DNA from 4 places in the Streptomyces sp. NPDC079020 genome. Region 1 is predicted to be linked to each of the others. Evidence: riboswitches for the same ligand, from Rfam matches in the RefSeq annotation. Region 1 holds a riboswitch; each other region holds the start of a gene.
The links. Region 1 has a riboswitch for cobalamin ahead of ACIGJO_RS19730 (ABC transporter substrate-binding protein). Riboswitches for the same ligand answer to the same signal wherever they lie in the genome.
Positions count from the first base shown of each region.

Region 1 (7,603 bases):
CCAGATACGGACGTCCGCGGACGGGGACAGCCGGGGCAGACGCACCAGGGGTGTGTTGCCCACGGCTGCCAGCGGGGAGTCGTAACGCATCAGCGCATGCCACCGGCGACGGCCGGGAGGATCGTGACGCTGTCGCCGTCGCTCAGCTTGGTGTCGATGCCGTCGAGGAAGCGGACGTCCTCGTCGTTGAGGTAGACGTTCACGAAGCGGCGGAGCTCGCCCCCGTCGACGACACGCTCGCGGATGCCCTGGTGGCGGCTGTCCAGGTCGACGAAGAGGTCGGCGAGCGTCGCCCCGCTGCCTTCGACCGCCTTGGCGCCGTCGGTGTAGGTGCGGAGGATGGTCGGAATGCGGACCTCGATGGCCATGGCGTGGGCTCCTGTCGGATGCGGGGAAGTGGCGTGGGGCGCGCGTTTCCGCCCCCGCGCTGGGGGGGTGGGGCGTGTGGGTGGCGCTCGGACCGCGGCTCAGGCCGTGCGGCTCACGGGCAGGCGTCAGCCGGGACAGATCGCGCTGGAAAGCCTGCACAGGTCGACGTGCAGCCGCGCGACGAGCAGCGTGCCCGGCGTCTTGATGCTCACGTCATGGGGAACCATGCGGTCATCGTATCGATTCCCGGCCGGAAATCCGGAGTGTGATCTCGCATGGTGGATGACAGACGTTCACTATGCGGAACGGGTGCCCTCGCCCGGGAGGTAGACGACGGTCGGGGCGCCCGTCGTGGGGTGGGTGGTGACCTCCGCGGTCACTCCGTAGACGTCGGCCAGCAGGTCCGGGGTGAGGACCTCGGCGGGGGTGCCCGAGGCGACGACCCGGCCGGCCCGCAGGACGTAGAGGCGGTCGCAGTAGTACGCGGCGAGGTTCAGGTCGTGCAGGGCCAGGAGGTTCGTCGTGCCGAGTCCGCGGACCAGCGAGAGGATCTCCAGCTGGTAGCGGATGTCCAGATGGTTGGTGGGTTCGTCCAGGACGATGAGGGACGGCTCCTGGACGAGCGTCCGGGCGACCAGCGCGCGCTGGCGCTCGCCGCCGGAGAGGGAGGCGAACGCACGGGACGCGAGTGCGCCGATGCCGACCCGGTCGAGGGCCGCGGCCGCCAGTTCGGTGTCGGCGGCGGTGTCCGCCTCCCAGAAGCGTTTGTGCGGGGCCCGGCCCATGGCGACGACCTGCGCGACGGTCAGTTCGAAACCGGCCTGGCCGTCCTGCGGGACGGTGGCGATCCGCCGGGCGCGGGCCTTGACGGGGAGGCGGGCGAGGTCGTCGCCGTCGAGCAGGACCCGGCCGTGGGTGGGGCGCAGGGTTCCGTACACACAGCGCAGCAGGGTGGTCTTGCCGCTGCCGTTGGGGCCGACGAGGCCGACCGTCTCACCGTCGGCGGCGGTCAGGTCGACGGAGTCCACGAGGTGCCGGCCGCCGGTCCCGTACGAGAGGCCTTCGGTACGCAGACTGGTCATGCGGGAACTCCTTCGGGGCGAAGGCCGGTCATGCCGGGGCTCCTTCGGGGCGGCGGCGGAGCATCCAGAGGAAGAACGGGCCGCCGGTCAGGGCGGTGAGGACGCCGACCGGGATGTCCTGGGGAGCGGCGACCGTGCGCGCGGCCAGATCGGCCAGGACCAGGAAGACCGCGCCGCCCAGCGCGGCGACCGGGAGCAGGGCCCGATGGCCCGCGCCGACGGCCATCCGGGCCATGTGCGGCACCATCAGGCCGACGAATCCGATCGCCCCGCTGTAGGCGACGAGGGCGCCGGTGAGCAGGGAGGCGAGGACGAAGACACCGGCCCGGAAGCGTGCGGTGTCGAGCCCGAGGACGGTGGCACCCTCCTCGCCGACGAGCAGCAGGTCGAGCGGACGGGCGAGGGTGAGGAGCAGCGCCGTACCCGCGACGAGGACGGCCGAGGGGAGCGCGAGCATGTCCCAGCGCGCGGCGCCGAGCCCGCCGAGGGTCCAGTAGAGGACTTCCTGGAGGTGGTCGGCGCGGGCGGAGGTGACCAGGATGAGGCTGGTGAGGGCGGAGAGGATGTAGGAGACGGCGACTCCGGCCAGCACGAGCCGGTTGGTGGTGAGGCCGGATCCGCCGCGGGCCAGGGTGTAGACGAGCAGGAGTGAGGCGAGCGCGCCCGCGAAGGCGGCGGCCGGGATGGTGACGGTGGTGGCGAGGCCCGCGCCGACGCCGAGGACGATCACGAGGACCGCTCCGGTGGAGGCTCCGGAGGAGACGCCCAGGAGGAACGGGTCGGCGAGCGGATTGCGCACGAGCGCCTGGAGGACGGTGCCGACCACGGCGAGTCCGGCGCCGACGACGACGCCGAGCAGGACCCGGGGCAGCCGGACGTCGAGGACGATCGTACGGAACGGGCTCGGGCCGGCCCGCCCGGTCAGGATGTCCAGGACCTGGCCGGGCGGGATGCGGACGGAGCCGAGGGCGAGCGCGGCGAGGACGGCGGCCCCGAGGACGACGGCGAGGGCGCCGAGGACCAGGGCGCAGCGCAGCCGGCGCGGCGCGGCTGGGGTGCGGCAGCTCACGGTGCGGTGGCCGGGTCCGTGGCTTCCTTCGTGGGTGAGTCCCCGGGTATCTCCGGGTGCAGCTGGGCGGCGAGCTTGCCGACCGCCGCGGGGGCGCGCACGCCGAGCACCGCGTCGGAGAGCGGGAGGACGGCGAAGCGCTTGTTCCTGATCGCGGGGACGTCGGCGAGTGCCGGGTCCTCCAGGAGGCGCTTCTTCTTCTGGGCGACGGTGGTGGAGCCGTAGTCGTAGATGACGATGACGTCGGGCTTGCGTGCGACGACGTTCTCCCACGAGGCGTCGCCGAACGGCTTGTCGAGGTCGGCGAAGACATTGCGGCCGCCGGCCCGGGTGATCAGCTCGTTGCCGATGCCCTTGCCGCCCGCGGTGAACGCGGTCTTGTCGCCGCTGTCGTAGACGAAGACGGAGACCGGCCGGGCGGACTTGAGCCGCTCGGCCGCGGCGGCGTTGGCGGCCTTCGCCTCCTCGATCCACGCGTCGGCGCGCGCAACGACGCCGAAGGTGCGGCCGACCTCGCGGACCTCCTGGTAGAGGGTCTCCATCGCGGTCGCGTCCCTGGCGCAGTACTCGGTGTTGAGCCGGGTGTCGATGCCGGACTTCTTCAGCGCCTCGCGGCTGCGGCCGTCGCCCGCGGTGAACGCGGTGGAGTAGCCGCCGTAGACGAAGTCGGGGTCGGCGGCGAGCAGCTTCTCGTACGAGGGGTACTCCCCGGCCAGGACCGGGATGGCCTCGTACCGGTCCTCGTACTCCGGCAGGACCTTGTCGTCGAGGTAGGCGGTGCCGACCATGGACTTGGCGAGCCCCAGTTCCAGCATCACTTCGGTGACGTGCTGGTTCATGGTGACGGCACGCTTCGGCGGCGCCTTGTACGTCGTGGTGACACCGCAGTTCGTGACGGTGTACGGGAAGCCCTCGGCGGAGGGTCCGGTGGCCTCGGCCGAGCCCGCGGAGCCGTTGTCGGCGTCCGTGGCGGAGCAGGCGGTGAGGGCGAGCGGGAGCAGCACGGCGGCGGCTATGAGCGCGGGGGTGCGCCGGGACATGGCAGGGCCTCTCCGGGGGATTTCCGCGTCCCCTGGTCGGTGCGAGAAGGCGGCAGGCCAGTTCCTGACTGCCGAGCCCCGGTCCTGGTGGACGGGGTTCGGTCACAGTGGCGGGACCGTGCCGGACTTGCACCGGCTTCCTGGTTCCTGCCGCCCCTTGGGTCTGGGTGCAGTGTGCCAGACCTGATCGCGACGCAGGCGGGGCGACCCTCGGCGGGTGTCCCCTCGGGCGTCCTTCAGCAGGCGTCGACGACCTTGACGTCCTCTTCGGTGATCTCGCCGTCCACGATGCGGAACGAGCGGAACTGGAAGGGGCCCGCGTCGTCGGTGTCCGCGGTGGAGACGAGGACGTAGTGGGCGCCGGGTTCGTTGGCGTACGTCACATCGGTGCGGGAGGGGTAGGCCTCGGTCGCCGTGTGCGAGTGGTAGATGATCACGGGCTCCTCGTCGCGGTCGTCCAGGTCGCGGTAGAGCTTGAGGAGGTCGGCCGAGTCGAACTCGTAGAACGTGGGCGAGCGGGCGGCGTTGAGCATGGGGATGAAACGTTCGGGCCGTCCCGTTCCGGCCGGTCCCGCGACGACTCCGCACGCCTCGTCGGGGTGGTCCGCGCGGGAGTGGGCCACGATCCGGTCGTGGAGCTCCTTGGTGATGGTCAGCATGGCGCCCAGGATAGGACCGGCCTCCCGGGCAACGGACCCGCCCGTACCGGGGAGTGGTACGGGCGGGTCCGCATGCCGGACGCTCCGGCTCGGGCGGCCGCGGGTGTCAGCTCTTGATGAACGCCGTGTTGCCGGGGTTGCGGGCCTTGAGCACCAGATACGAGACGCCGAGGATCAGGGCCCAGACCGGTGCGCAGTACAGCGAGACCCGGGCGTCCTTGTCGATGGCCATCATCACGACGACCATGCCGATGAAGCCGAGCGCGAAGACGCTGGTGTACGGGGCTCCGGGCGCCTTGAAGGCGGACTGCGGGAGCACCCCCCGGTCGGCCAGCGCGCGGAAGCGGAGCTGGCAGAGCAGGATCATGACCCAGGCCCACATGCCGGAGATGGTCGCGAAGGAGACGACGTAGTTGAACGCCTCGCTCGGCCACTGGTAGTTGATCCAGACGCCGACGAGCATCAGCGCGGCCGAGAACGTGGTGCCGGCGAACGGCAGGCCGTTCCTCGTCAGCCTGGTGAAGGCCTTCGGGCCCTGCCCGTTGAGCGCCAGGTCACGCAGCATGCGGCCGGTGGAGTACATCCCGGAGTTGCAGGAGGAGAGCGCCGCGGTCAGGACGACGAAGTTGACGATCGCCGCCCCCGCCACGAGGCCCATCTCCTCGAAGGTCTTCACGAACGGCGAGACGCCCGGCTTGAACGTGCTCCACGGCACCACCGAGAGGATCATGATCAGCGCGCCGACGTAGAAGACGGCGATGCGCCACGGCACGGTGTTGATGGCCTTGGGCAGGACGGTCGTGGGGTCCTTGGACTCGCCCGCGGTGACGCCGACGAGTTCGACGGCGAGGAAGGCGAACATCACGATCTGGAGGGTCATCAGCGTGCCGGTGATGCCCGAGGGGAAGAATCCGCCGTCGTTCCAGAGATTGGCGACGGTCGCGTTGTCGGCGGCGTCGGAGAAGCCGATCGTGAGGACTCCGGCGCAGATCAGGATCATGCCGATGATCGCGGTGACCTTGACCATCGAGAACCAGAACTCCAGCTCACCGAAGAGCTTCACGGAGATGAGGTTGGCGCCGTACAGAATGAAGGTGAAGACGAGTGCCGACAGCCACTGCGGAATGTTCCACCAGTACGTCATATAGGTGGCGGCGGCGGTGACTTCGGTGATTCCGGTGAAGACCCAGAAGAGCCAGTACGTCCATCCGGTCACGAACCCGAAGAACGGGCCGAGGAATTCCCGCGCGTACTCCGAGAAGGAGCCGGAGACCGGGCGGTACATGAGGAGTTCGCCCAGGGCCCGCATGATGAAGAAGATGACCAGGCCCGCGATCGCGTAGGCCAGGATGAGGCTGGGACCGGCCCGGTCGATGGCTTTGCCCGCACCGAGGAAAAGCCCGGTGCCGATGGCTCCGCCGATGGCGATCATCTGGATCTGGCGGGCACCCAGGCCGCGCCGGTATCCCTCGCCGCTGTTTCCGGCACCCTCGGCATCGTCGCCTGCGTGCCCCTTGTCGACCTGTGCCGATGTCATGTGGTGCGCCTTTCTCCACGCCGATCCGCGCCTTCACAGGCGACGGATCAGTTCCTGATCCCCCCGGATATGGATGGAGTGCCGTCGGCGTTCGGCCGACTTGTAGCGCCCCCGGGAACAGGGATGGCGTCCCCGGGTGGTCGTGAAGATTTATCACGGGCTCCCGGGCGACCCACGGGACATTGTGTGGCGCACACCACAGGAAAAAGCGGACAAGAGTTTCCAGCCGCTGCAAAGTCGACTGTTCGGGTGACGTGATCGTTATTCCGATTTGAGCGTCCGCTGAGCGAGCGCCCCGCAGAACACACGGCAGGACTCACGGCAGGAAGCGCGGCAGGATGCCCCGCGGGACGCGCCGAAGGGCCGCCCCGCGGGACAGCTCCGCAGGACGGCCCTTCGCGTCCGGATTACGGCATCAGCGTCTCGACGAGCGTCTCCTGGAGCGCGCCCAGCCAGAGATAGGCCATCACCATCGGCTTGCGCGGGTCGCTGTCGGAGAGGCGGTAGAGCGAACCCTCCTGCCCCTCGTCCTCGTCGGACACCTCCAGCCGGGTGCCGATGGTGAGCCGCAGGTCGTTCAGGGCGCCGAGCCAGTTGCGGCACTCGTCGGCGGTGAGCGTGAGCACGGCACCGCCCTCCCCCACGGGTGAGAGCCCGTCCAGGGTGCGTACGACGGCGACGGCGTCCTCGCGCTTGCGGGTGCGCAGGTCGTTCTCGGTGTAGCGGCGGAACTCGGCGGACGCCTCGCGCAGCTCCTTGTCCTCGTTCCCGTACGCCTCGGGGAAGAGCCGGGCCAGGGCCGGGTCGGCGGGCGGTTCGCTCGGACCCTCGGCGAAGAGCGCGGCGAGCGGGTCCTCGCCCTCGGCGGGCTCGTCGCCCGGACCGATCAGCTCCAGCAGCTGGACGGCGAGGGAGCGCAGGATGGAGACCTCGACCTCGTCGAGCGCGACGGACGCGCCGCCGCCGGGGGTGGCCTCGAAATGGCCGGCCATGGATTCTCCGATGGTGGGTCGTGCGGGGCAGGGGCGGGACAGCGGCGGATGACGGGCGCGTGGGGCGGGGCCGGCGCGCGGCCCCGTCCCGCCGGCGCGGCCGCCGCCCTAGTTGCGGTCCTGGGTCAGGGTGGCCCAGAGGCCGTAGCCGTGCATGGCCTGGACATCGCGCTCCATCTCCTCGCGGCTTCCGCTGGAGACGACCGCGCGGCCCTTCTGGTGCACATCGAGCATGAGCTTGTGGGCCTTGTCCTTCGAGTAGCCGAAGTAGGCCTGGAAGACATAGGCCACATAGCTCATGAGGTTGACCGGGTCGTTGTGCACCAGCGTCACCCAGGGGACGTCCGGCTCGGGGACCGCGACGGTCTCTTCGGCCGACTCTGGACGTTCGATCTCTACGGGGGCAGCAACGCTCACCTACCCCATGCTGCCACCCGGAAGGGGTCATCGCACAAACGGACCCCACATCTCGTCACTTTGACGAAATAGGGGGTAGCATCCCAGCCATGAACTCAGCGGACCTTGGGCGACGGGTCGGTGTGCCGTCGACCGCACTCTTCACCGACCAGTACGAGCTGACCATGGTGCAGGCCGCCCTGAAGGCCGGCACCGCGGACCGGCGCTCGGTTTTCGAGGCCTTCACCCGGCGGCTGCCGGAGGGGCGGCGCTACGGCGTCGTGGCGGGCACCGGGCGGGTGCTCGACGCCGTGGAGAACTTCCACTTCGACGACGAGATGATCGGCTTCCTGCGCCAGCAGCGCGTCGTCGACGAGCCCACGCTCGAATGGCTGGCCGGTTACCGCTTCAGCGGCGACATCTGGGGCTACCCGGAGGGCGAGGTGTACTTCCCCGGCT
Region 1 covers NZ_JBITUB010000008.1:379,111-386,713, forward strand. The annotation lists gene ACIGJO_RS19705 (PLP-dependent cysteine synthase family protein) at 1-90, opposite strand, end outside; gene ACIGJO_RS19710 (MoaD/ThiS family protein) at 90-368, opposite strand; gene ACIGJO_RS19715 (putative leader peptide) at 495-596, opposite strand; gene ACIGJO_RS19720 (ABC transporter ATP-binding protein) at 666-1,451, opposite strand; gene ACIGJO_RS19725 (FecCD family ABC transporter permease) at 1,480-2,520, opposite strand; gene ACIGJO_RS19730 (ABC transporter substrate-binding protein) at 2,517-3,560, opposite strand; cobalamin riboswitch at 3,598-3,762, opposite strand; gene ACIGJO_RS19735 (Mov34/MPN/PAD-1 family protein) at 3,797-4,219, opposite strand; gene ACIGJO_RS19740 (amino acid permease) at 4,326-5,756, opposite strand; gene ACIGJO_RS19745 (DUF2017 domain-containing protein) at 6,164-6,748, opposite strand; gene clpS (ATP-dependent Clp protease adapter ClpS) at 6,857-7,165, opposite strand; gene ACIGJO_RS19755 (nicotinate phosphoribosyltransferase) at 7,255-7,603, shown strand, end outside.

Region 2 (7,603 bases), on a different contig from region 1:
GGGCGGCCGGGCGCGCCGGTGCTGCCCTCCTGGGCCGGTCCCGGGGTACCGCTGCCGTCGGCCTGCGGAGGCACCCCGCCGCCCCCGCCGCCGCCGTCGTCGCCCCCGCCCCCGTCACCGGGGCCGTCCGGGTGCGGACCGTCGGGGTCCGGGTCGTTGCCGCCCTCGCCGCCCGCCTCGTCCCCGGCGGCCTCCTGGAGCGTGTCGTCCAGCTTGTCCTCGTCCAGGCCGGGCGCGTCGAACGGGTTGCGGCGACGCCGGTGCGGGAGCGCGAGGAGCGCGGCCTGCCGCACGTCCTCGGCGAGCACCTCCTCGCGCCCCGCCCACGCGGCCAGAGCGGTCGCCGTACGCGCCATCACGATGTCGGCGCGCATGCCGTCGACCTCGAAGGCCGCGCAGGTCGCCGCGATCTGCCGCAACACGCCGTCGCCCAGCACGACATGGGGGAGCAGGGCGCGCGCGGCGGTGATCCGGTCCCGGAGGGCGGCCTCCTCCTCGGCCCACCGGGCGGCGAACGCGACCGGGTCGTCGTCGTGGGCGAGCCTGCGCCGCACGACCTCGACCCGCTGATCGGTGTCACGGGACGCGGCCACCTCGACCGTGAGCCCGAACCGGTCCAGCAACTGGGGCCGCAGCTCGCCCTCTTCGGGGTTCATCGTGCCGACCAGCAGGAAACGCGCGGCGTGCCGTACGGAGACGCCCTCGCGCTCGACGTACGAAGCGCCCATCGCCGCCGCGTCCAGCAGCAGGTCCACGAGATGGTCGTGGAGCAGGTTGACCTCGTCCACGTACAGGATCCCGCGATGCGCGTCCGCCAGCAGCCCCGGCTCGAAGGCCTTCACGCCCTCCGAGAGCGCCCGCTCGATGTCCAGCGCGCCGACGAGCCGGTCCTCGGACGCGCCGACCGGCAGTTCCACGGTCCGCGCGGCCCGCGACACGCCCGTCCCGTCCCCGTGGGGCCCGTCGGGACACGCCGGATCGGGCGCCCCCGGGTCGCACGAGAAGCGGCACCCGGGCACCACGGAGACCTCCGGCATGAGCGCGGCGAGCGCCCGCACGGCGGTGGACTTGGCGGTTCCCTTCTCGCCCCGTACGAGCACCCCGCCGACAGCCGGACTGACGGCGTTCAGCAGCAGTCCGAGCCGAAGATCGTCCTGCCCGACGATCGCGGTGAAGGGATACGGCGTACTCACAGGGCCTCCTTGTTGACATCCGACACTTCAAGGGCCGCTCCGGGCCCGTCCGGCGCTCCGGGCCCGTCGGGCCCGCGCACCGCGTTCCGGGCCGTACCGGGCCCGTCCGGCGCTCCCGCGTCCCGTGCGCCCGCGGACGCGCCCCCGCCCACTCCGGGCGCCCCCGCCCGCGGTGCCGCCGCCCCCGGTGCCCCCGGGGCGATGAACGGCAGTCCCGCGGGCGCGCCGCCCTCGATCAGCCGCCACAGCGCGTCCGTGTCCGCGTGTTCCTCCACCAGATCCCCGAGCCGGTCCAGCTGCTCCTCCCGCAGCACCCCGAAACTCGTGTCCGGCGCGGCGACGAACCGCCGGCCCGCCGCCCGTGCGACCTCCGCGAGGAACCGCCGCCGGAACGCGTCGCTCTCCAGCGACCCGTGCCAGTGCGTCCCCCACACGGCACCCACCCGGCAGCCGTCCAGGAACGGCTCACCGCCGCGCACATCGGCGACCCCGTGGTGGATCTCGTATCCCTCCACCGGCTCGCCGAGCGCCGTACCGGCCGGCCGGGCGAGCGTCTTGGCCCGCTCGAACCGGATGCGTACCGGCAGCAGTCCCAGCCCGTCGACCACCCCGGCCCGCGACTCCACCTCGTCCTCGATCCGCTCCCCGAGCACCTGGAACCCGCCGCAGATGCCGAGCACCGGCCGTCCCTCGGCCGCCCGCCGCACCAGCGCGTCGGCGAGACCCCGCTCGCGCAGCCACGCCAGTGCCCGCACGGTGCCGCGCGTGCCGGGCACGATCACCAGGTCCGCGTCGGCCAGCTCCTCCGCCCGGTCCACGAACCGCACCACCACGCCCGGCTCGGCGGCCAGCGCGTCCACATCGGTGAAGTTCGACATCAGCGGCAGGGCACACACCGCCACCCGCAGCACGTCCTCGCCGTGCGGCGGCGCGACGACCGACTCCCGTACGGCTCCGCGCATCGAGACGCGCAGGCCGTCCTCCTCGTCGATGCCCAGCCCGTGCGCGAACGGCAGCACCCCGTAGGTCCGCCGCCCCGTCAGCCCGTACAGCATGTCCAGGCCCGGCTCCAGCAGCGAGACATCGCCGCGGAACTTGTTGACGAGATAGCCGGCGACCAGTGACTGGTCCTCGGCGCTCAGCAGCGCCGTCGTACCGAAGAACGAGGCGAAGACGCCGCCGCGGTCGATGTCCCCGACGACCAGCACGGGGAAGCGCGCGGCGCGGGCTATGCCCATGTTCACGATGTCGGTGCGCCGCAGATTGATCTCGGCAGGACTGCCCGCCCCCTCGCAGATCACGGCGTCATACGTGCCCCGAAGCTGTTCCAGGCAGTCCACGACCGTCCCGAGGAGGGCTTCCTGCCGTCCCCCGTGGTAGCCGCGGGCGCTCATCTCACCGACCGGCTTCCCCATCAGGACGACCTGGCTGGAGCGGTCGCCGCCGGGCTTGAGCAGCACCGGGTTCATCAGCGCGGACGGCTCGACCCGGGCGGCCTGGGCCTGCATCGCCTGGGCGCGCCCGATCTCCGCGCCCTCGCGGGTGACGAACGAGTTGAGCGACATGTTCTGCGCCTTGAACGGCGCGACCTTCACGCCCCGGCGTACGAGCCACCGGCAGATCCCTGCCGTGACGACGCTCTTGCCCGCGTCCGAGGTGGTCCCGGCGACCAGGAGTCCGCCGCTCATTTCGCTCTCCGTCCCGCGAGCAGCCGGCCCGCCACGCATACGCCCAGGGCCAGCGCGCCCACCCGGCGCGACAGCCGTACCGCCCGTTCGATGTCGGCGCTCTCCACGGCCCGGCCGGCCGCCCCGTTGAGCACGGGCCGGTGCTCGACCCGCCCGGCGTACGCCAGGGTCCCGCCGAGCCGTACGCCGAGAGCCCCCGCGAACGCGGCCTCCACCGGCCCCGCGTTAGGGCTCGGATGGCTGCCCGCGTCGGCCCGCCAGGCCCGTACGGCCGCACGGGGCCGTCCTCCGGCCACCACGGCCAGCGCGGCCGTCAGCCGGGCTCCCGGCCCGCCCGCCAGGTCGTCCAGGCGGGCCGAGGCCCAGCCGTAACGCCGGTAGCGGGGCGACCTGTGGCCGACCATGGCGTCCAGCGTGTTGACGGCCCGGAAGCCGACGAGCCCGGGGACCCCGCCCAGAGCGCCCCAGACGAGGGCGCCGACGACGGCGTCCGAGGTGTTCTCGGCGACGGACTCGACCACGGCGCGGGCGATCTGCTGCCCGTCCAGCGAGTGGGGGTCGCGGCCGCACAGATGGGGCAGCCGTTCCCGGGCCACGTCGAGGTCCCCGGCGGCGAGCGCACCGGAGACGGCGCGCGCCTCACGGCCCAGCGACGTACCGCCGATCACGGACCAGGTGGTGGCGGCGGTCAGCGCGACGGCCAGGGCGGGGCGGTCCCGTACGGCGCGGGCGGCCAGCGCGGCGGCCCCCACGGCGCCGCCGGCGCAGACGAGGGTGTGCAGGGCGCCCCATCCGCGGTGGTCGCGCCAGAGCAGGCGTTCGGCCCTTGCCGCGGCCCGGCCGAATCCGGCCACGGGATGTCCCCGGCGGGGGTCACCGAGCAGGGAGTCGGCGATCAGGCCGGCCGTGGCGCCGTACGCGAAGATGCGGTCGGCACGCATGGCTCAGCCGGCCGGGGTACGGGAGGTTCCCGCAAGGGGTGACACAGGTTCCGGCGCACGGCAGCCAGGCATGGCGTATGTCCTCACTCAGGGTCCGCGCCCTGGTTCGACGTGACCGGCGACGAGAGTCTCCTGGCTTCCGGATCCGCAGTTCCCCCGGCCTTCCAGTCCGCGTGGGCGGACCGTGACTTCCGATGGGGGACTGCTCCCCGGTGACAGTGGCGGGACCGCGCCGGATTCGCACCGGCTTCCTCTGCTGTCGCCGTAAACGGCTCCGGCAGTCCACCACGCTGTGAGAACGCCCGTCAACTTGCCGTTGACCTGCGGAGCCGCAGTGTGCGCAGACGCACACCGGGCCGGACACACAGTGTGTGTCCGGCCCGGTGGAGGTGCGGTGTTCCGGTCAGGCGACGATCAGATAGATCCCGTACGTGACCGCCGCCGCGCACAGCGCGAAGCAGAGGTACGCGCCGGCGCGGGCCGGGGTGAACGAGCCGCCGGAGGCGCCGTTCCGCGCCGTCGACGCCTGCTTGGAGAGGCCGACGATGCCGAGGGTGAAGAGGCCGACCAGCGCCACGGTGACCACGAGGCTGACGCCGAAGACGGAGGCGAGAGCTGCCCAGTCGATGTTCATACGGATCTGTCCTTACACCGTGGCGGGCCGCGCCGGATCGGCGGGCGTACCGGCCGGAGCCGGGATGGTGGACGTGAGGTCGGGACCCGTGGTGCCGACGGGCGGCGGGGTGACGGCGGCGATGGCCGTGGTGACGACGCCCGCAGGCTCGTCCTCCGGGCCGCCGCCGGTGACGTTGGTGTGGTCGACCGGCTTGCGGCGCGACAGCAGCCAGATGGCGCCGGAGCCCGCGACGAGCAGGACGGCGACGACGCCGACGCCCCAGCCGCCCTGCTTGGTCAGGAACTCCGCGCCCGCGCCGACCAGGCCCGCGGCCGGCAGGGTCAGTCCCCAGGCGACGAACATCCGGGTGGCCGTGGACCAGCGGACCACGCCCCCCTGACGGCCGAGGCCCGCGCCCATCACGGCGCCGGAGCAGGACTGGGTGGTGGAGAGCGAGAAGCCGAGGTGGGAGGAGGCCAGGATGACGGTGGCCGCACTGGTCTGGGCGGCGAAGCCCTGCGGCGGCTTGAGGTCGGTCAGGCCGCTGCCCATGGTGCGGATGATGCGCCAGCCGCCGAGGTACGTGCCCAGGGCGATGGCGACACCGGCGGAGACGATGACCCAGACCGGCGGGTTGGAGCCGGGGGCGAGGACGCCGCCGGTGACCAGGGCCAGGGTGATGATGCCCATCGTCTTCTGCGCGTCGTTGGTGCCGTGGGCGAGCGAGACGAGACCGGCCGAGGCGATCTGCCCGGCCCGGTAGCCCTTGGCGGTCGACTTCAGCTGTCCCTCATCGGTGACCTTGCGCCCGATGCGGTACGTCAGCTTCGTGGCCAGCAGCGCGGCGAGACCGGCGACGACCGGCGCGGCGATGGCGGGCAGCAGCACCTTGGTGACGACGGTGCCGCCATTGATCGAGGACCAGCCCGCCGACATGACCGCGGCGCCGATGAGGCCGCCGAACAGGGCGTGCGAGGAACTGGAGGGCAGGCCGACCAGCCAGGTCAGCAGATTCCACAGGATGGCGCCGACGAGCGCCGCGAAGATGACCTCGGTTCTGAGGCCGTCCTCGTTGACGATCCCGCCGGAGATCGTCTTGGCGACCTCCACCGACAGGAACGCGCCGATCAGGTTGAGAACGGCGGACATCGCCACCGCTGTCTTGGGCTTCAGGGCGCCGGTCGAGATGGTGGTGGCCATCGCGTTGGCGGTGTCGTGGAAACCGTTCGTGAAATCGAACACGAGAGCTGTCACGATCACAATCGCGAGCAGCAGCGTGATGTGTTCCATTTACCCAGGCAATCGTTCGACGTCAGTGGCTCGTGGACCGTAGGCAACCTGGGTGAACGGAAGATGAACTGGGCGGGGCGCTGTGGTGACTCCAAGCGGATTGGATCCCCTCCGCTTGTCTGCTCGCGAGGTGGAACGACGCACCTGGGGCGGTACGAGGACTGCGCTTTGCCGGGCCTTGGTGAACATTTGAGGACGCGTTTTTTCACCCGGAAGAGATTCCGGTCACCCGGCGCCCGGTATCACCCCCGCCGCCCCGGCGCAGCCCTTAGGGTGCCCCGCATGAGCGTGAGCGGTCAGCCTCGGGAAGAAGCGATCGAACGGGCCTGGCGGGGCGTGGTCGACACCGCCCGCCGGTCCGCGGCCGACGGGCTGGTCGTCGGGACCTCGGGCAATGTCTCGGCACGTGTCGGCGGGACCGTCCTGGTCACCCCCAGCGGGGTGCCCTACGACCGGCTCGGCCCGACGGACGTGGTCGGCGTCGACCTCGAAGGGCGCCGGGTCCTCGGCGATCTCGCCCCGACCAGCGAACTCCCCCTCCACCTGGCGGTCTACCGCAACAGCGACGCGGCAGCCGTCGTGCACACCCACGCGGTGCACGCCACCGCCGTCTCCACCCTGGTCGAGGAGGTCCCGCTGGTGCACTACGCGGCGGCCATGCTCGGCGGCCCCGTCCGCACCGCTCCCTACGCGCGCTACGGAACGCGGGAGCTGGCCGACAACATGCTCGCGGCCCTGCGCGACCGCACCGGCTGCCTCCTGCGGAACCACGGCACCGTCACCTACGGCGACAGCCTCGACCAGGCGTACGACCGCACCGCGCAGCTCGAATGGCTGTGCAGGCTCTGGCTCACCGCGAGCTCCGTGCCGGGCCGGAGCCCGGCCCTGCTCTCCCCGGCCCAGCTGCGCGAGGTGACCGAGGCCCTGAAGGGATACGGCCAGCCCGGCTGACCCTCCCGCGCCCGCACCGGACCACGCCGGGCCCGCCCGCCGCCGCGCCCCGCACCGGACGGCCCCCGCCCGCTGGCACCGGACCGGGCCCGCCACGACACTGAAGCAGTGCGCCCGGCAACAGCGACGGCAGCGGCCGTCACCACGATTCTCGGCGTCGGCGCGGCTGCGGTCGCGGCCGGCCGGTACGCCAGCGACGCCGCCCTCAAGGTGCCGTCCGGCCGTGCCCTCCCCGCCGACCGCAGACTCACCGTGCACGCCACGGCGGCCGGACAGGTCACCCTGACCCGCTCGTTCGCCGCGCTCCGGCCCGGCACGTACGGGCTGAGGGGCCCCGGTGTCCACGCCGTCGTCGGACCGGTCGTCGAGCAGGCGCCGCACGCCCCCGACACCGTCGTCCGCAGACTGGAACGGGTCGGCCAGGGGGTCCTGGAACCGGGCGCCAGGGTCCGCATCACCCCCGAGCTGTACAGCGGCGACCCGGGCAGCGCCCTCGGCCTCGGCCACAAGGAGGTCGAGATCCCCGGCGAACTCGGTCTCCTGCCCGCCTGGTTCGTCCCCGGCGCCCGCGACACCTGGGTGATCACCGTGCACGGCCTCGGCACCACCCGGGAACACCCCATGAACCTGATGGGCTTCCTGCACGCCCAGCGGCTGCCCGTGCTCGGCCTGGCCTACCGCGGCGACGCGGGCGCCCCCCGCCCCACCGACGGCCTCGGCCACCTCGGCGCGTCCGAATGGCGCGACCTGGACGCCGCCATCCGCTACGCCGTGCGCTACGGCGCCCAGAACGTCATCCTGTACGGCTGGTCGACCGGCGCCTCGATGGCGCTGCACGCCGCCGTCAACTCCGCGCTCCGCGACCGCGTCAGCGGCCTCGTCCTGGACTCCCCGGTCATGGACTGGCAGGCCACCCTGAGCGCC
Region 2 covers NZ_JBITUB010000001.1:50,779-58,381, reverse strand. The annotation lists gene ACIGJO_RS00305 (putative cobaltochelatase) at 1-1,193, opposite strand, end outside; gene ACIGJO_RS00300 (cobyric acid synthase) at 1,190-2,881, opposite strand; gene ACIGJO_RS00295 (cobalamin biosynthesis protein) at 2,878-3,822, opposite strand; cobalamin riboswitch at 3,948-4,077, opposite strand; gene ACIGJO_RS00290 (hypothetical protein) at 4,226-4,456, opposite strand; gene ACIGJO_RS00285 (inorganic phosphate transporter) at 4,469-5,728, opposite strand; gene ACIGJO_RS00280 (class II aldolase/adducin family protein) at 6,011-6,679, shown strand; gene ACIGJO_RS00275 (alpha/beta hydrolase) at 6,788-7,603, shown strand, end outside.
Region 2: it holds a riboswitch for cobalamin, as region 1 does, so the genes downstream of both, ACIGJO_RS00295 (cobalamin biosynthesis protein) here and ACIGJO_RS19730 (ABC transporter substrate-binding protein) in region 1, are expected to answer to the same signal.

Region 3 (7,603 bases), on a different contig from region 1:
CGGAGATCTTCGTGGACAGGGCCCGCGCCGCGGGGGAGTCGAAGGGCAGCCGCAGCTGGAAGAAGACGTCCTGGAGACCCATCGCGCCCAGGCCCACCGGCCGCCAGCGGGCGTTGGAGCGCCCGGCCTGCTCGGTCGGGTAGAAGTTGATGTCGACGACCCGGTCCAGGAAGGTCACGGCGGTACGCACGGTGGCGTCCAGCCGCTCCCAGTCGATGGACCCGTCCGCCACGAACGACCCCAGGTTGACCGAGCCCAGATTGCAGACGGCCGTCTCGCCGTCGTCGGTCACTTCGAGGATCTCGGTGCACAGGTTCGACGAGTGGACGACGCGGCCCGGCTCGGCGGTCTGGTTGGCGGTCCGGTTGGAGGCGTCCTTGAACGTCATCCAGCCCTGGCCGGTCTGCGCGAGCGTACGCATCATCCGGCCGTACAGGTCCCGCGCGGGCATCGACTTGCGGGCCAGCCCCCTGGCCTCCGCCGCGCGGTACGCGGCGTCGAACTCGTCGCCCCACAGGTCGACCAGCTCGGGCACATCGGCGGGCGAGAACAGCGACCACCGGCCGTCCGCGTCGACCCGGCGCATGAACTCGTCCGGGATCCAGTGCGCCAGGTTGAGGTTGTGCGTACGCCGCTGGTCCTCGCCCGTGTTGTCGCGGAGCTCCAGGAACTCCTCGATGTCCGCGTGCCAGGTCTCCAGGTAGACGGCGGCGGCGCCCTTGCGGCGGCCGCCCTGGTTGACCGCGGCGACCGAGGCGTCGAGCGTCTTCAGGAACGGCACGATGCCGTTGGAGTGCCCGTTGGTGCCCCGGATCAGCGAACCGCGGGCGCGGATGCGGGAGTACGAGAGACCGATGCCGCCCGCGTGCTTGGAGAGCCGCGCCACCTGGTGGTAGCGGTCGTAGATCGAGTCCAGCTCGTCCTTGGGCGAGTCCAGCAGATAGCAGGAGGACATCTGCGGGTGCCGGGTGCCGGAGTTGAAGAGGGTGGGGGAGGAGGGCAGATAGTCCAGCCGGCTCATCAGCCCGTACAGCGCGGCGACCTCGTCCAGCGCGCGCACGCTCTCGTCCTCGGCCAGCCCCGAGGCGACCCGCAGCATGAAGTGCTGCGGGGTCTCGATGACCTGCCGGGTGTGCGGGTGGCGCAGCAGATAGCGGCTGTGCAGCGTACGGAGCCCGAAGTAGCCGAAGCGGTCGTCCGCGCCGTCGGCCAGCGACCGCTCGACCATCGCGTCGAGCGCGGCAGCGTGGAGGGCCACGAACCGCGCGGTGCGGTCGGCGATCAGGCCCTCGCGGTGCCCCACGGCGACCGAGGCGGAGAACGACACCGCGCCCTGGCCCGCCGCCTCGCCCGCGATGGAGCGGGTCAGCAGCCGGGCGGCGAGCCGGGAGTAGGCGGGGTCCTCGGAGATCAGCCCCGCGGCCGCCTCGGTGGCCAGCGAACGCAGCTCCGCCTCGTCCGACCGGGCGTTGCGGCCGCGCAGCGCGGCGGCGGCGACCCGTCCGGGATCGGTGTCGGGAAGATCGACGGTGAGGTCCGTCAGGGTCCGCAGCAGTGCGGTTCCCGGTGCGTCGGTCGTGGACTCCGTCGGTTCGGCTGCGGCGGCGGCTGAAACCGGATCGGCTGGCGCGATGGTCACGGGGATTTCCCTCGCTCGGCTGGGGGCCGGCGGGGAACGGGGGCAGCCGGACAGCACGATGCCCGGAACGGGGCAGCACTGCCTACGGCGTCCACCGGCCCATCCGCGAGGCCCGGACGTCTGGGCGTCCGGTTCGGTCGAGCCGGACGCGCTGTCGACAGGTCGTCGGACTTCGGGTGTGCAAAAGCACACTGAATACACCGTTGCGGGACAGTTCCGGATTCGCACCGGATTCCCCTGCGGCGACAGCGAGCACGAGCATACATGTGGGGGCCGCCCGATGAGGCAGCCCCTACATGTTGTGTCGCGAGGGGTGTTGGGCCCTAGGGGGAATGTGGGCCGGTGGGGTGAGCGGGGGCACGGCGGGAAGGGGCTCCGGGCCCGCTCCCCACCCGTTCCGGGCCCGTACGGCGTGCTCTGCCGGCAGCCGGTTCCCTCAGCCGCTCGCTCCCACCTCGTTGTTCGGGGCCCCGTCGCCGACCGGTGGCAGGTCGCCGCGTTCGACGGGACCCGCGCCGGGTGCCTGCCCCGCCGGGGGCAGGATCTCGTCGAGTTCACGGTCGTCCGCGCGGTGCGCCGCCTCGGAGGCCGCGCGCAGGGTGTCGCGGTCGACCTCGTCGCGGGCTCCGCCGACCCGGACGACGACCTCGCCCTCCGCGCGGGCGTACTCATGGCCCTCCGGCGTCGAGCGGTACCAGTTCTCCCCGTCCCGCTCACAGGCCGCCGGTGTGCCCGGGCCCCCGCCGGGCAGCGGGCCCGCCGCGCAGTTCGCCGCCGTCAGCGTGCCGCGCTCCACGGAGAGCTGGACGCGCTTGCCGCCCGCCGCCACGTAGAAGCTCCCGAAGCCGTCGTCGCCCAGGACGCCGACGGACTGCCGGGCCAGGGCGTACCCGGGGACCTCGGTCACATAGACATGGCCGGTGGTGGTCTGGATGGCCGCGGCCCTGGCCTCCAGCGCGGCCCGGCCGGGCACCGGGGCGGAGGGGGCCGCGGCCCCGGGGCCGTCCGCGTCGGGGCCGGGGGCCTGCTCCGTGCCGCAGGCCGCGAGCGTCAGCACCAGCAGCACGGGCCACAGCCCGGGGAGCGGGGAACGAGGAATCATGCCCGCATCCTCGCGTACGGTGACCGCGGTGCACAGCCGGGGAACGGGGCGGGCCGCCGCGCCTCCCGGGGAGACACGACGGCCCGCGCACCCGCGGTTCCGGCCGGTCAGTGACCGCTCGGCGCGCCCACCGTGGCCGGCGGCAGCTCCGCCTTGACGCCCGGGTCGCCCACATCCGCCGTGTAGTCGGCCGGCGAGGTCTCGTCGATGCCCGCCGGGGCCTTCAGCGCGTTCAGGACGAGGGTCAGGACGATCACGACCATCACGTTCAGCACGAAGGCCGTCAGACCGATGTAGCCGATCTCGCCGATTCCCGGAATCTCCTTCGAGGAGCCGCCGAAGTGCTTCTGGGTGGGGCTCGCCACGCCGTACGCGGCGAGCGTTCCGTACGCCATGCCGGCCGCCCAGCCCGCGAGCAGCGCCCAGCGGTGGAACCAGCGGGTGAACAGCCCGCCGACCAGGGCGGGCATGGTCTGGAGGATCCAGATGCCGCCGAGCAGCTGGAAGTTGATCGCGACCGTCTTGTCCATGGTGAGGACGAAGACCAGGGCCCCGACCTTGACCAGGAGCGAGACGACCTTGGAGACCTTGGTCTCCTGGGCGGGGGTGGCGTCGGGTTTCAGGAAGTCCTTGTAGATGTTGCGGGTGAAGAGGTTCGCCGCGGCGATGGACATGATCGCGGCGGGCACCAGGGCGCCGATGCCGATGGCGGCGAACGCCACTCCCGCGAACCAGTCGGGGAACATGTTCTCGAACAGCTGAGGGATGGCCAGCTGCCCGTTGTCCACCTTCACTCCGGCGGCGATCGCCATGAAGCCGAGCAGCGCCAGCATGCCCAGCATCAGGGAGTACAGCGGCAGGATCGTGGTGTTGCGCCGGATCACCTCGCGGCTGCGGCTGGAGAGCGTCGCCGTGATCGAGTGCGGGTACATGAAGAGCGCGAGCGCGGAGCCCAACGCCAGTGTCGCGTAACCCCATTGACCCATGTCGCCGGGGACCAGCGAGCCGCGCGGCTGACCGGTCGCCGGATTCTTCTGGGAGAACGCCTCGCCCGCCTTGGCGAAGATGTCGTCGAAGCCGCCCAGCTTGACCGGTATGTAGATGATCGCCACCGCGATCACCAGATAGATCAGGCCGTCCTTCACGAATGCGATCAGCGCGGGTGCCCGCAGCCCGGACGAGTAGGTGTACGCGGCGAGCACGGCGAACGCGATGAGCAGCGGAAGGTCCTTGATGAACCAGTGCGTGGTCTCACCGCCGCCGACGCCCATGACATCCAGCACCGCCTGGATTCCGACGAGTTGGAGCGCGATGTAGGGCATCGTGGCGAGGATGCCGGTGACGGCGACCGCCAGCGAGAGCCCCCTGGAGCCGAAGCGTCCGCGGACGAAGTCCGAGGTGGTGACGTAGCCGTGCTTGTGCGAGACCGACCACAGCCGCGGCAGGAAGGTGAAGATCAGCGGGTAGACGAGGATCGTGTACGGGACGGCGAAGAAGCCCGCCGCGCCCGCCGCGTAGATCGCCGCCGGGACGGCGACGAAGGTGTACGCCGTGTAGAGGTCGCCGCCCAGCAGGAACCAGGTGACCCAGGTGCCGAACGACCTTCCGCCCAGGCCCCATTCGTCCAGGCTGGCCTCGTTCTCGGCCTTGCGCCAGCGGGCCGCCATGAAGCCGATGACCGTGACGGCCACGAAGAAGAAGATGAAGACGCCGAGCGCGATGCCGTTCACACCGTCCTTCATGCGGAGGCACCCCCCTTGCGGGCGCGCTGGTCACGCTGCCACAGCTTGTACGCGACCATCGTCAGCGCGGCCGAGAGCGGCACCCAGAGCATCTGGTACCAGTAGAAGAACGGGATGCCGATGAACGTCGGATCGACCTTCGCGTACGAACCCACCCAGAGCATCGCCACGAACGGGGCGAAGAGACAGAGCGCGATCACCGCTCTCGTGGGGGTGACCGTCGGTGGTTTCGCCTCGGTGTCTGCTGGCATGTGGTGACTCCGTCCCCTCGCTGATCAACGTCTGCGGTCCGCGTGTGCGGTCCGGCAACGGTGATGTATCGGAGAGAGTCACGGACACGGGAGTCATCCGGTTCACCCGTACGTGCAAGTCCGCGCGCACATACGCGTACCCGTACGTGCACCCGTACGTGCACCCGTACGTGCACGCGTATGTGCACCCGTATGTGCGCCTACGTACGCGGGCCCGCGGGCGTACGCGCGCCCGGAACGCGCGTACGCCCGCGGGCCCGGAACAAGGACAGGTGCGGCGGCCGGGGGAGTCGTCCCCGGCCGCCGCACCTGTGCCCGTCGCCGCCGCCGCGGCGCGACGGCCTCAGTCCGTGGGCCGCTTCAGCCTGGCGACGAACTTGTAGCGGTCGCCGCGGTAGACCGAGCGCACCCACTCCACCGGTTCGCCCTGCCCGTCGATCGAGTGGCGGGACAGCATCAGCATCGGAAGGCCCACATCCGTACCGAGCAGCCCCGCCTCGCGCGGGGTGGCCAGCGAGGTCTCGATGGTCTCCTCGGCCTCGGCCAGCCTCACGTCGTACACCTCGGCGAGCGCGGTGTAGAGAGAGGTGTACTTCACCAGAGAACGGCGCAGAGCCGGGAAACGTTTGGCCGAAAGGTGTGTGGTCTCGATCGCCATCGGCTCGCCGCTGGCCAGTCGCAGACGCTCGATCCGCAGCACCCGGCCGCCCGCCGTGATGTCCAGCAGACCGGCGAGCGTGTCGTCGGCGGTGACATAGCCGATGTCCAGCAGCTGAGACGTCGGCTCCAGTCCTTGGGCGCGCATGTCCTCGGTGTACGAGGTCAGTTGGAGCGCCTGGGAGACCTTCGGCTTGGCGACGAAGGTTCCCTTGCCCTGGATGCGCTCCAGCCGGCCCTCGACGACCAGCTCCTGGAGCGCCTGGCGCACGGTGGTGCGCGAGGTGTCGAACTCCGCTGCCAGGGTGCGTTCGGGCGGCACGGGTGTGCCCGGTGGCAGGGTGTCGGTCATATCGAGGAGATGCCGCTTGAGCCGGTAGTACTTCGGTACGCGCGCAGTGCGCGTACCTGCACCGGTCTCGTTCCCCGAACTGCCCCCGTCGGCGCCCATGGCCCGCCTTCCCGACTGCTGCGTTGCTGCCGTCACCGGCTCCTCCGTCTGTCGCGGCTCACATGGTGGCACGGTCCCGTCACGGGTCGTCGCCCTCCCTTAGGTGTCGGTCCTATAACGGACGCGAGTGCACTTCTTATACACCCTTGACACCCCTAAAGGTCTAGGCCAAGCTCCCGGTACTGGTCTAAACCATTAAAGACCAGGTCCAGCCCCAGCAGTACTCGTCGAATGTCTTCGCGGTGGGCGGGGTTGCAGCATCCCTGAGGAGGGTTTGGCGTGAAGCGCAAGCTCATCGCGGCGATCGGCGTCGCGGGCATGTTGGTTTCGATCGCAGCATGTGGTTCGGATGACAAGGCATCGTCCAAGGACCCCAAGGACCGTAAGGAAGACCTGACGGTCTGGCTCATGGGTGACGCGCAGTCGACCTGGCCGGAACTGGTCAAGGACGTCAACGCCCAGTTCAAGAAGAAGTACCCCAATGTCACCGTCAAGATCCAGTACCAGCAGTGGTCGGACAAGGTGAAGAAGCTCGACACCTCCCTCGGTGGCGACAAGTTCCCGGACGTTGTCGAGCTCGGCAACACCGAGACCATGCAGTACATCCTCAATGGTGCGCTCGGCGAGATCGACCCCAAGAAGTACGAGAACTCGGACACCTGGATCAAGGGTCTGAAGGACACGTGCTCCTTCGAGGGCAAGACCTACTGCGTCCCGTACTACGCCAGTGCCCGTCTGGCTGTCTACAACAAGGACATGCTGAAGGCCGCCACCGGCAGCGACGTCCTCCCGCAGACCGAGGACGAGTTCCTCAAGGCCATGGACAAGGTATCGGCCGAGCTGGGCAAGAAGGACAAGCGCGCCTCGTCCCTCTACTTCCCGGGCCGTTACTGGTACGCGGCGATGTCCTACGTCGCGGCGTACGGCGGCGAGGTCGCCAAGTACGACGAGGGCTCGAAGCAGTGGAAGGCCTCCCTCTCCTCGCCCGAGTCGCAGAAGGGCATCGCCCACTACGTCGACCTGGTCAAGAAGTACAACAAGGCCGACCAGACGAAGGACGAGCAGGACCACGCCAACGTCATGGCCAACGAGAAGGCCGCGGTCATCTACGGCCAGGCCTGGGAGGCCGGCGGCGTCACCACGGGCGAGAACGGCAACCCGAAGCTCGACGGCAAGATCGCCACGGCCGGTATGCCCGGCCCGGAGGGCAAGGCGCTCCCGTCCTTCATCGGCGGTTCCGACCTCGCGACGATCTCCAAGTCCAAGGTCCAGGACCTCGGCGAGGAGTGGATCTCCCTCTTCACGAACGCGAAGTCGATGGACGTCCTCGCGTCGAAGAACATCCTCCCCAACAACGAGAAGCAGCTTGAGCCGCTGAAGGCCAAGCCGGAGACGGCCCCCATCGCCAACGCGGTGCCGGACGCCTGGTTCACGCCGATCGCCCCGGGCTGGGCCTCGGTCGAGAAGGAGGAGATCCTCGAGAACCTCCTCCTGGACATCCTCAAGGGCACGTCCGTCGCCGACGCCGCCAAGAAGGCCGACGAGAAGATCGACGCACTGATCAACAAGAAGGCCTGAGTCTTCTGATCGCCAGGCGGGGGCCCGGCACTGCGCCGGGCCCCCGCTCCTCAGTACAAGCACGCCGTGATTTCCGGGGGTTGCCTCGGACCCGCGATGGAAGGTCAGCCACGTGACTGCCGCCGACACCAAGGCCGCCGGGCCACCGGTCTCCGAACCACGTGATCCCCGATTGACCGGGCC
Region 3 covers NZ_JBITUB010000002.1:458,676-466,278, reverse strand. The annotation lists gene ACIGJO_RS06000 (ribonucleoside-diphosphate reductase subunit alpha) at 1-1,639, opposite strand, end outside; cobalamin riboswitch at 1,785-1,914, opposite strand; gene ACIGJO_RS05995 (hypothetical protein) at 2,076-2,741, opposite strand; gene mctP (monocarboxylate uptake permease MctP) at 2,849-4,483, opposite strand; gene ACIGJO_RS05985 (DUF3311 domain-containing protein) at 4,480-4,734, opposite strand; gene ACIGJO_RS05980 (GntR family transcriptional regulator) at 5,078-5,842, opposite strand; gene ACIGJO_RS05975 (sugar ABC transporter substrate-binding protein) at 6,122-7,420, shown strand; gene ACIGJO_RS05970 (sugar ABC transporter permease) at 7,533-7,603, shown strand, end outside.
Region 3: it holds a riboswitch for cobalamin, as region 1 does, so the genes downstream of both, ACIGJO_RS06000 (ribonucleoside-diphosphate reductase subunit alpha) here and ACIGJO_RS19730 (ABC transporter substrate-binding protein) in region 1, are expected to answer to the same signal.

Region 4 (7,603 bases), on a different contig from region 1:
CTGGCGTCATCTGCGGTTCGCCTCGCCGCACGACGCCGACGGCACGCTCGACGCGCGCCGCTGCCTGCGCGACTCGGTCGCCCTCTTCCACCAGGTGCGCGACGCGGTCGGCGACGAGGTGGAGCTGATCCTCGACGTGCATACGCGCCTGGACCCGCCGGAGGCACTGACCCTGTGCCGGGAGATCGAGGCGGCCCGTCCGTTCTTCGTCGAGGACCCGCTGCGCTGCGAGAACCCGGACAGCTACCGCATGCTGCGGGCCCGCACCGGGGTGCCGCTGGCGGCGGGCGAACAGTACGGCTCCAAATGGGAGTTCAGGACGCTCATCGAGGACGACCTGATCGACTACGCGCGCGTGGACGTCGGGGTGGCCGCCGGTCTGACCGAGGCGAAGAAGATCGCGGCGATGGCGGAGGCCCACCACATCAAGCTCGCCACCCACAACCCGCTGGGCCCGGTCACCGCCGCCTCCTCGCTCCAGCTCAACCTGGCCTGCCCCAACGCGGCGATCCAGGAGCACCAGACCGACCCCGAGCCCAACATCGCCGCCCTCTTCACCGCGCGGCCGACGATCGTGCCGGGGCGGGTGGAACTGAGCGAACTGCCCGGCATCGGCGTCGACATCGACCGGGAGGCGGCGCGCCGGTACCAGGCCCATGCGGCCGAGCGCCCGCACCTGCGCACGGCGGACGGGGCGTTCACCAACTGGTAGCCCCGGGCGGCGCCGGGCAGGGCCGGCCGCAGCCCGTTACGTACATCACACACGATTTCCCACCCCAGGAAGTGAGGCGAGTTCCGCATGTCGTTCACAGGAGCCGCGAGACCGGTCCGGATGGGCCTGGCCGGCATAGTGTTCATGGGCGTGCTGGTCGGCGCGTCGGCGACGCCGGCCGGCAGCCAGGAACGCGAGACGCTGCAGGTGACGGCCGTGTCGTCGCGGCCCGGCGTGGTGTCGGGGAACGACGCCCTGATACGTGTCACGGCGCCCGCTTCCATAGCCGCCGGCAGCATCCGGGTCGAGGTGGCCGGCCGGGACGTGACATCCAGTTTCCGGCCCTCCGGCGACAACACGGTCATGGGCGTGGTGAAGGAGCTGTCCACGGGTGACAACCTGCTCACGGCCACGGCCCAGGGCGCGGACGCCGGGCAGCTGACCCTGAAGAACCACCCCATCACCGGGCCGGTGTTCGCCGGGCCGCACGAGCAGCCGTTCATCTGTGACACCGCCGAGTTCAAGACGGCCACCGGCGTCACCCTCGGGCCGCCGACCGACGAGGACTGCTCCGTCGAGACCCGCGTCGACTACATGTACCGCACCACGGCAGGCAAGTTCGTCGCCCTGCCCGACACGGCCGAACGTCCCGCCGACCTGGCGACCGCCACGACGAGCGCGGGCAACAAGGTGCCGTACATCGTCCGCGTCGAGACCGGCACCATCAACCGGGGCATCTACGAGACGGCCGTGCTGCACGACCCGCTGTCCCCCGCCCCCGACCCGCTGGAGCGCGGGCCGGGCTGGAACGGGCGCCTCGTGTACGGATTCGGCGGGGGCTGCAACGGCGGCTGGTACGTCCAGGGCCGCAACACCGTCGGCATCATGAACGACACGTACCTGAGCAAGGGTTATGGCGTCGCCTCGTCATCGCTGAACGTCTTCGGCAACAACTGCAACGATGTGCTGGCGGCCGAGACCATGAGCATGGTCAAGGAACGCTTCGTGGAGACGTACGGCGAACCGGCCTTCACCATCGGCAACGGCTGCTCCGGCGGCTCGTACCAGACCCACCAGATCGCCGACAACTACCCGGGCCTGCTGGACGGCATCCTCTCCGGCTGCAGCTTCCCCGACGTCGGCTTCGGGACGATCCAGACGCTCAGCGACGCCCAGCTCCTGAACCACTACTTCAAGAATGTCGCGCCGGACGCGTTCACCCAGGAGCAGCAGCGGGCGGTCTCCGGGTTCGGTAAGTGGGAGAGCATCGGCAGCCTGGCACGGGCCGCCGGCCGGATCGACCCCACGGTGTACTGCCCGGCCCAGCTGCCCGTGGCGCAGCGCTACCACCCCGTCACCAACCCCGACGGTGCCCGCTGTGATGTGTACAGCCACGCCGTGAACGTCTACGGCGAGGTGCCGGAGACCGGGAAGGCGCGCAGGCCGCTCGACAACACCGGTATCCAGTACGGACTTGAGGCCCTGAACAACGGGACCATCGGCATCGACCAGTTCATCGACCTGAACCGGCGCATCGGCGGCCTCGACGACGACGCCAAGCCCGCCGCGCAGCGCACGGCCGCCGATCTCAAGGCGGTTCGGCTCGCCTACCGCACGGGCCGCCTGCTGAACGGCGGTGCCGGCCTGGCCGACATCCCGATCATCGACTACCGCGACTACACGGACGACGCCGCGACCGGCGACATGCACATGCGCTTCCACTCCTTCTCCACCCGGGCGCGCCTGGACAAGGCCAATGGCACCCACGCCAACCAGGTCATGCTCACCCGCTCCAGCGGACACGGATTCACCCTCGCCGGGATGGTGGCCGACATGGACAAGTGGCTCACCGGCATCAAGGGGGACCCCGGCGCCGACGCGCCCATCGAGAAGATCGTCCGCAATCGGCCGCAGGGACTCAACGACGCCTGCTGGACCCGCGGCATCGGGGCGACGAAGATCTCGGAGCCCCAGGTGGAAGGCATCGGCAACACCGAGTGCAACACGCTCTACCCGGTGTGGACATCGCCGCGGATGGTCGCCGGAGCCGATGTGGCCAACGACATAGTCAAGTGCCGCAAGCGTCCCGTGGTCAGCACCGACTACCAGGTGCCGGTGACCGACGCCCAGCTCAAGGAGCTGACGGGGATCTTCCCGTACGGTGTCTGCGACTGGTCCGTTCCCGGGGCGGGTCAGCAGGCCCCCATGGGTACCTGGCTCTCCTTCGACGCGGTGACCGGATAGCGGCGCGCAAGCCCTGAAGGCTGTTCCGACAGGCCCCGGTGTCCGTTCACTCCACCGTGCCCGTCATTTCCCCCGCACACCCCCGCCCTCACGCGTCCCGGTATCCGGGCGGGGGTGTGCGGGCGCCGTCTGTCGCCTAGGGTGGCGGACGCAGCTGGTTCGCCCCCGTCAGCCGGACGGGACGCGTCGTAAGAGGGAACCCGGTGGGAATCCGGGACTGCCCCGCAGCGGTGAGTGGGAACGAACGCCGTCATACGCACTGGATCCGGCCGGATCCGGGAAGCGACGGCCAGTAGGAATCTGCCCCGGCAGATGTGCCCGCGAGTCCGAAGACCTGCCCGTTGCCCGTACGCGACCGATCGCGTACGGAGATCCCGGTGACCTCGTGGGCGGGTCGGCGTACATATCGGGCGGCACGTGCGGCAGAACTCCGCGATGTGGTCCGCCCGGTCGGTCGTCCCTTCGCGTCCGCGTCCCGTCCCCGGGATCCAGGACACATCTCGCGAAGGAGAGTTCTGTGACAGCGAAGCCCGCAGCCGCGGCAGCACGGGCCACCGTGTACGGCTACCCCCGCCAGGGACAGAACCGTGAACTGAAGAGGGCCGTCGAGGGCTACTGGAAGGGCAGCGTCGGCGCGGACGCCCTCCGGGAGACCGCGGCGGATCTTCGCCGCTCGAACTGGCGGCAGCTGGCCGACGCAGGCATCCATGAAGTGCCGTCCGGCGATTTCTCGTACTACGACCATGTACTGGACACCAGCGTCATGGTCGGAGCGGTCCCCGAACGGCACCGCGCGCTCGCCGAGGAAGACGCGCTGGACGGCTATTTCGCGATGGCCCGCGGCACCCAGGACATCGCACCGCTGGAAATGACCAAGTGGTTCGACACCAACTACCACTATCTGGTCCCCGAGCTGGGCCCGGACACGGTGTTCACGGCGCACTCCGCCAAGCAGGTCGCCGAGCTGACGGAAGCCCTCGCGCTCGGACACACCGCCCGTCCGGTCCTCGTCGGCCCCGTCACCTACCTGCTGCTCGCCAAGCCCGCGCCGGGCGCGCCCGGGGACTTCGAGCCGCTGACCCTGCTGGACCGGCTGCTGCCGGTGTACGCCGAGGTGCTCGCCGATCTGCGGGCGGCCGGCGCCGAGTGGGTCCAGGTCGACGAACCCGCACTCGTCCAGGACCGCAGCCCTGCCGAACTGAACGCCGCCACCCGCGCCTACCGCGATCTCGGTGCCGCCACCGACCGGCCGAAGCTGCTGGTCGCCTCGTACTTCGGGCGGCTCGGTGAGGCGCTGGGCGTGCTGGCCAAGGCGCCGGTGGAAGGACTGGCCCTCGACTTCACCGAATCGGGCGCCGCCAACCTCGAAGACCTCGCGGCGGCCGGCGGACTGCCCGGCAAGCGCCTGGTCGCGGGCGTCGTCAGCGGACGCAACATCTGGATCAACGACTACGAGAAGTCCCTCGCGACCCTCGGCACCCTCCTCGGCCTCGCCGACCGGGTGGATGTCTCCGCCTCCTGCTCCCTCCTGCACGTACCGCTGGACGCCACCGCCGAGCGTGACATCGACCCGCAGATTGCCCGCTGGCTCGCCTTCGCCCGGCAGAAGACGCGGGAGGTCGCCGTCCTGGCGAGGGGGCTCGAGCAGGGCACCGACACCATCGCCACCGCACTCGCCTCGAACCGCGCCGACCTCGCCTCCCGCGCCGGATCGGCACTGACCAGCGACCCCGCGGTGCGGGCCCGCACCGCCGCCGTCACCGCCGCGGACGCGCGGCGCTCGCAGCCCTACCAGGAGCGGACCGCCGCCCAGCGCGCGCACCTCGGGCTCCCGCTGCTGCCGACGACGACCATCGGTTCGTTCCCGCAGACCCATGAGCTGCGCACCGCTCGTGCCGACCTGCGGGCCGGACGGATCGGCACCGCCGGGTACGAGGAGCGGATCAGGGACGAGATCCGGGAGGTCCTGTCCTTCCAGGAGAAGGCGGGGCTCGATGTCCTGGTGCACGGCGAGCCCGAACGCAACGACATGGTGCAGTACTTCGCCGAACAGCTCACCGGCTGCCTCGCGACCCAGCACGGCTGGGTGCAGTCGTACGGCACCCGCTACGTCCGGCCGCCGGTGCTCGCGGGCGACATCTCCAGGCCGGAGCCGATGACGGTCCGCTGGACGGCGTACGCCCAGTCGCTGACGGCCCGTCCCGTCAAGGGCATGCTCACCGGCCCGGTCACCATGCTCGCCTGGTCCTTCGTCCGCGACGACCAGCCGCTCGGCGAGACCGCCCGGCAGGTCGCCCTCGCCCTGCGCGACGAGGTCACCGACCTGGAAGCCGCGGGCACCTCGGTGATCCAGGTCGACGAGCCCGCACTGCGCGAGACACTGCCGCTGCGCGCCGCCGACCGCGGCGCCTACCTGGCCTGGGCCACCGAGGCGTTCCGCCTCACCACGAGCGGCGTACGCCCGGACACCCAGATCCACACGCACATGTGTTACGCCGAGTTCGGGGACATCGTCGAGGCCATCGACGACCTCGACGCCGATGTCATCAGCCTGGAAGCGGCCCGCTCCCACATGCAGGTCGCCCGCGAACTCGCCGCGCACGGCTACCCCCGTGAAGCCGGACCCGGCGTCTACGACATCCACTCCCCGCGCGTCCCGAGCACGGAGGAGGCCGCGGCCCTTCTCCGTACAGGACTTGAGGCCATCCCGGCCGGCCGGCTGTGGGTCAACCCCGACTGCGGCCTGAAGACCCGCGGCTGGCCCGAGACCCGTGCCTCCCTGGAGAACCTGGTCGCCGCCGCCCGCGAGGTCCGCGCGGAACTGGCCACCGGGAACGGCTGATCCCGCGGAGCCGGGGCGGACACCCGTCGTGTCCGCCCCGGCCCCGCCGTACGCGCCCCTCCGCTCCCACCCGTGCGGCGGCCGAGCGGCGGGTACGCTGCGAGGGTGCGGCGGGGTGTCCGGACAACTCCCCGCCTCCGCGTGATCACTGAACCGACGGATATACGGGCGCGGTCGGCGTCAGCACACCTTCACCTCACGACGGAGCGGCCATGCTGCGGGTGTACTTCACGTCCGAGGATCTGGCACGGGTGCGCGTGGCCCCGGGCCCGGACTTCCTCTGGGAGATCAGCAACAGCGTGCAGACCCTGCAACGGCGCGACGGGGAAAGGGTGTTCGGCGCCTGGCGCCGTTGGGCCCGGCCACGCCTCTCGGGCAGCCGCCGGCTGCTGTCCGGTCTGCTGCCGCCCCGCGGCTACTCACCGGACTTCCTCACCCCCACCTCCGGCGACCGCACGACCATGCAGGCGGCGGTCGACACGTTGATGAGCACTCCGCGCAGCCGCCTGCGCGCCGAGCTGACGCGGTTGTCCTCGTCGTCCCGACTCCCCGGCTGGGTGGGCTCCCTGGCCAGGGGAGACCGGGAAGCCCTCCACCGGCTCGGTGACGCTCTGCACGCCTACCGGCGCGAGGCACTCGAACCGCACTGGCAGCGTGTGCACGCCCATATAGACGCCGACCGCGCCCTCCGCCTGCACAGCCTGCTGGACGGCGGCACCGAGGGGCTGCTCACCGGTCTCGGCCCGCATTTCCGCTGGCGCCCGCCCGTACTGGAGGTCACCTACCCCGTCGATCAGCAACTGCGCCTGGAAGGCAGGGGACTTGTGCTCCAGCCGTCGTTCTTCTGCTGGCCCGCACCGATCACGCTCGCGGACGGGGACCTGCCGCCCGTGCTCGTCCACCCCATCCACCACAACGCCGACTGGGCCGGGACCGCCTCCGACGACCGCGCCACGGCAGCCGCCGGTCCGCTGGGGCCGCTGCTCGGACAGACCAGGGCGGGCGTTCTGCGGGCGGCCCGCACCGGCTGCTCCACGGTCGAGGCCGCCCGGCTGCTCGAGGTGACCCACCCGGCCGTCAGCCAGCACCTCAATGTGCTGCGCGCGGCGGGCCTGATCACCACTGTCCGCAGGGCCGGACGGGCCTTCCACGTCGCGACGGCGGAGGGGCGGGCCCTGCTGGCCACGGAGGAGCGTGCGGTCCGTCCGTAACCCGCCGGGCCCGGCCGTGCCGGGGCGGGCCGTAAGCCTGGGCTTACGGCGCTTGTGCCCGTGGAGGGTGAGGAACCACGCTGGTTCCGCAGCCGCACACGGCCGGGTGATCCCCGAAGCCGTTTCTTCCCGCAAGGGCCTGTCCCCCTCCAGGAGCCTTCATGCGTAAGAGACTTGTGTCCCTCACGGCCGCCGCGGCCGTCGTCGGAGCCCTCCTTCTTCCCGGTACGGCGGCCCACGCCTCGTCCGCGCCGGGCATCCCGGCCGTGTCCGTGCTCGCCCATGGCACGAAGGCCGGCACGGCCGTCGTCAGCGGGTACGACCGGCCGGGCAGCCGGCTGAGCGTCGACTCCGGACGCACCCGGAGCGCGCACTGGCTGCAGATCGACTACCAGGTCCAGGAGACCGGTTACTGGTGCGGTCCGGCAGCCACCCGCATCGCCCTCTCCGCCCGCACCGCCCCGCCGGCCCAGGGCGAGCTCGCCCGGCAGCTCGGCACCACCGAGGCGGGCACCGACCACATCGGCCAGGTGACCGGCGTACTCAACGCGAACCTCGGCGGCGGCTGGTACGAGACCAAGGAAATGCCGAACG
Region 4 covers NZ_JBITUB010000012.1:212,685-220,287, forward strand. The annotation lists gene dgoD (galactonate dehydratase) at 1-712, shown strand, start outside; gene ACIGJO_RS25260 (DUF6351 family protein) at 800-2,956, shown strand; cobalamin riboswitch at 3,095-3,313, shown strand; gene metE (5-methyltetrahydropteroyltriglutamate--homocysteine S-methyltransferase) at 3,474-5,798, shown strand; gene ACIGJO_RS25270 (ArsR/SmtB family transcription factor) at 6,011-7,009, shown strand; gene ACIGJO_RS25275 (C39 family peptidase) at 7,171-7,603, shown strand, end outside.
Region 4: it holds a riboswitch for cobalamin, as region 1 does, so the genes downstream of both, metE (5-methyltetrahydropteroyltriglutamate--homocysteine S-methyltransferase) here and ACIGJO_RS19730 (ABC transporter substrate-binding protein) in region 1, are expected to answer to the same signal.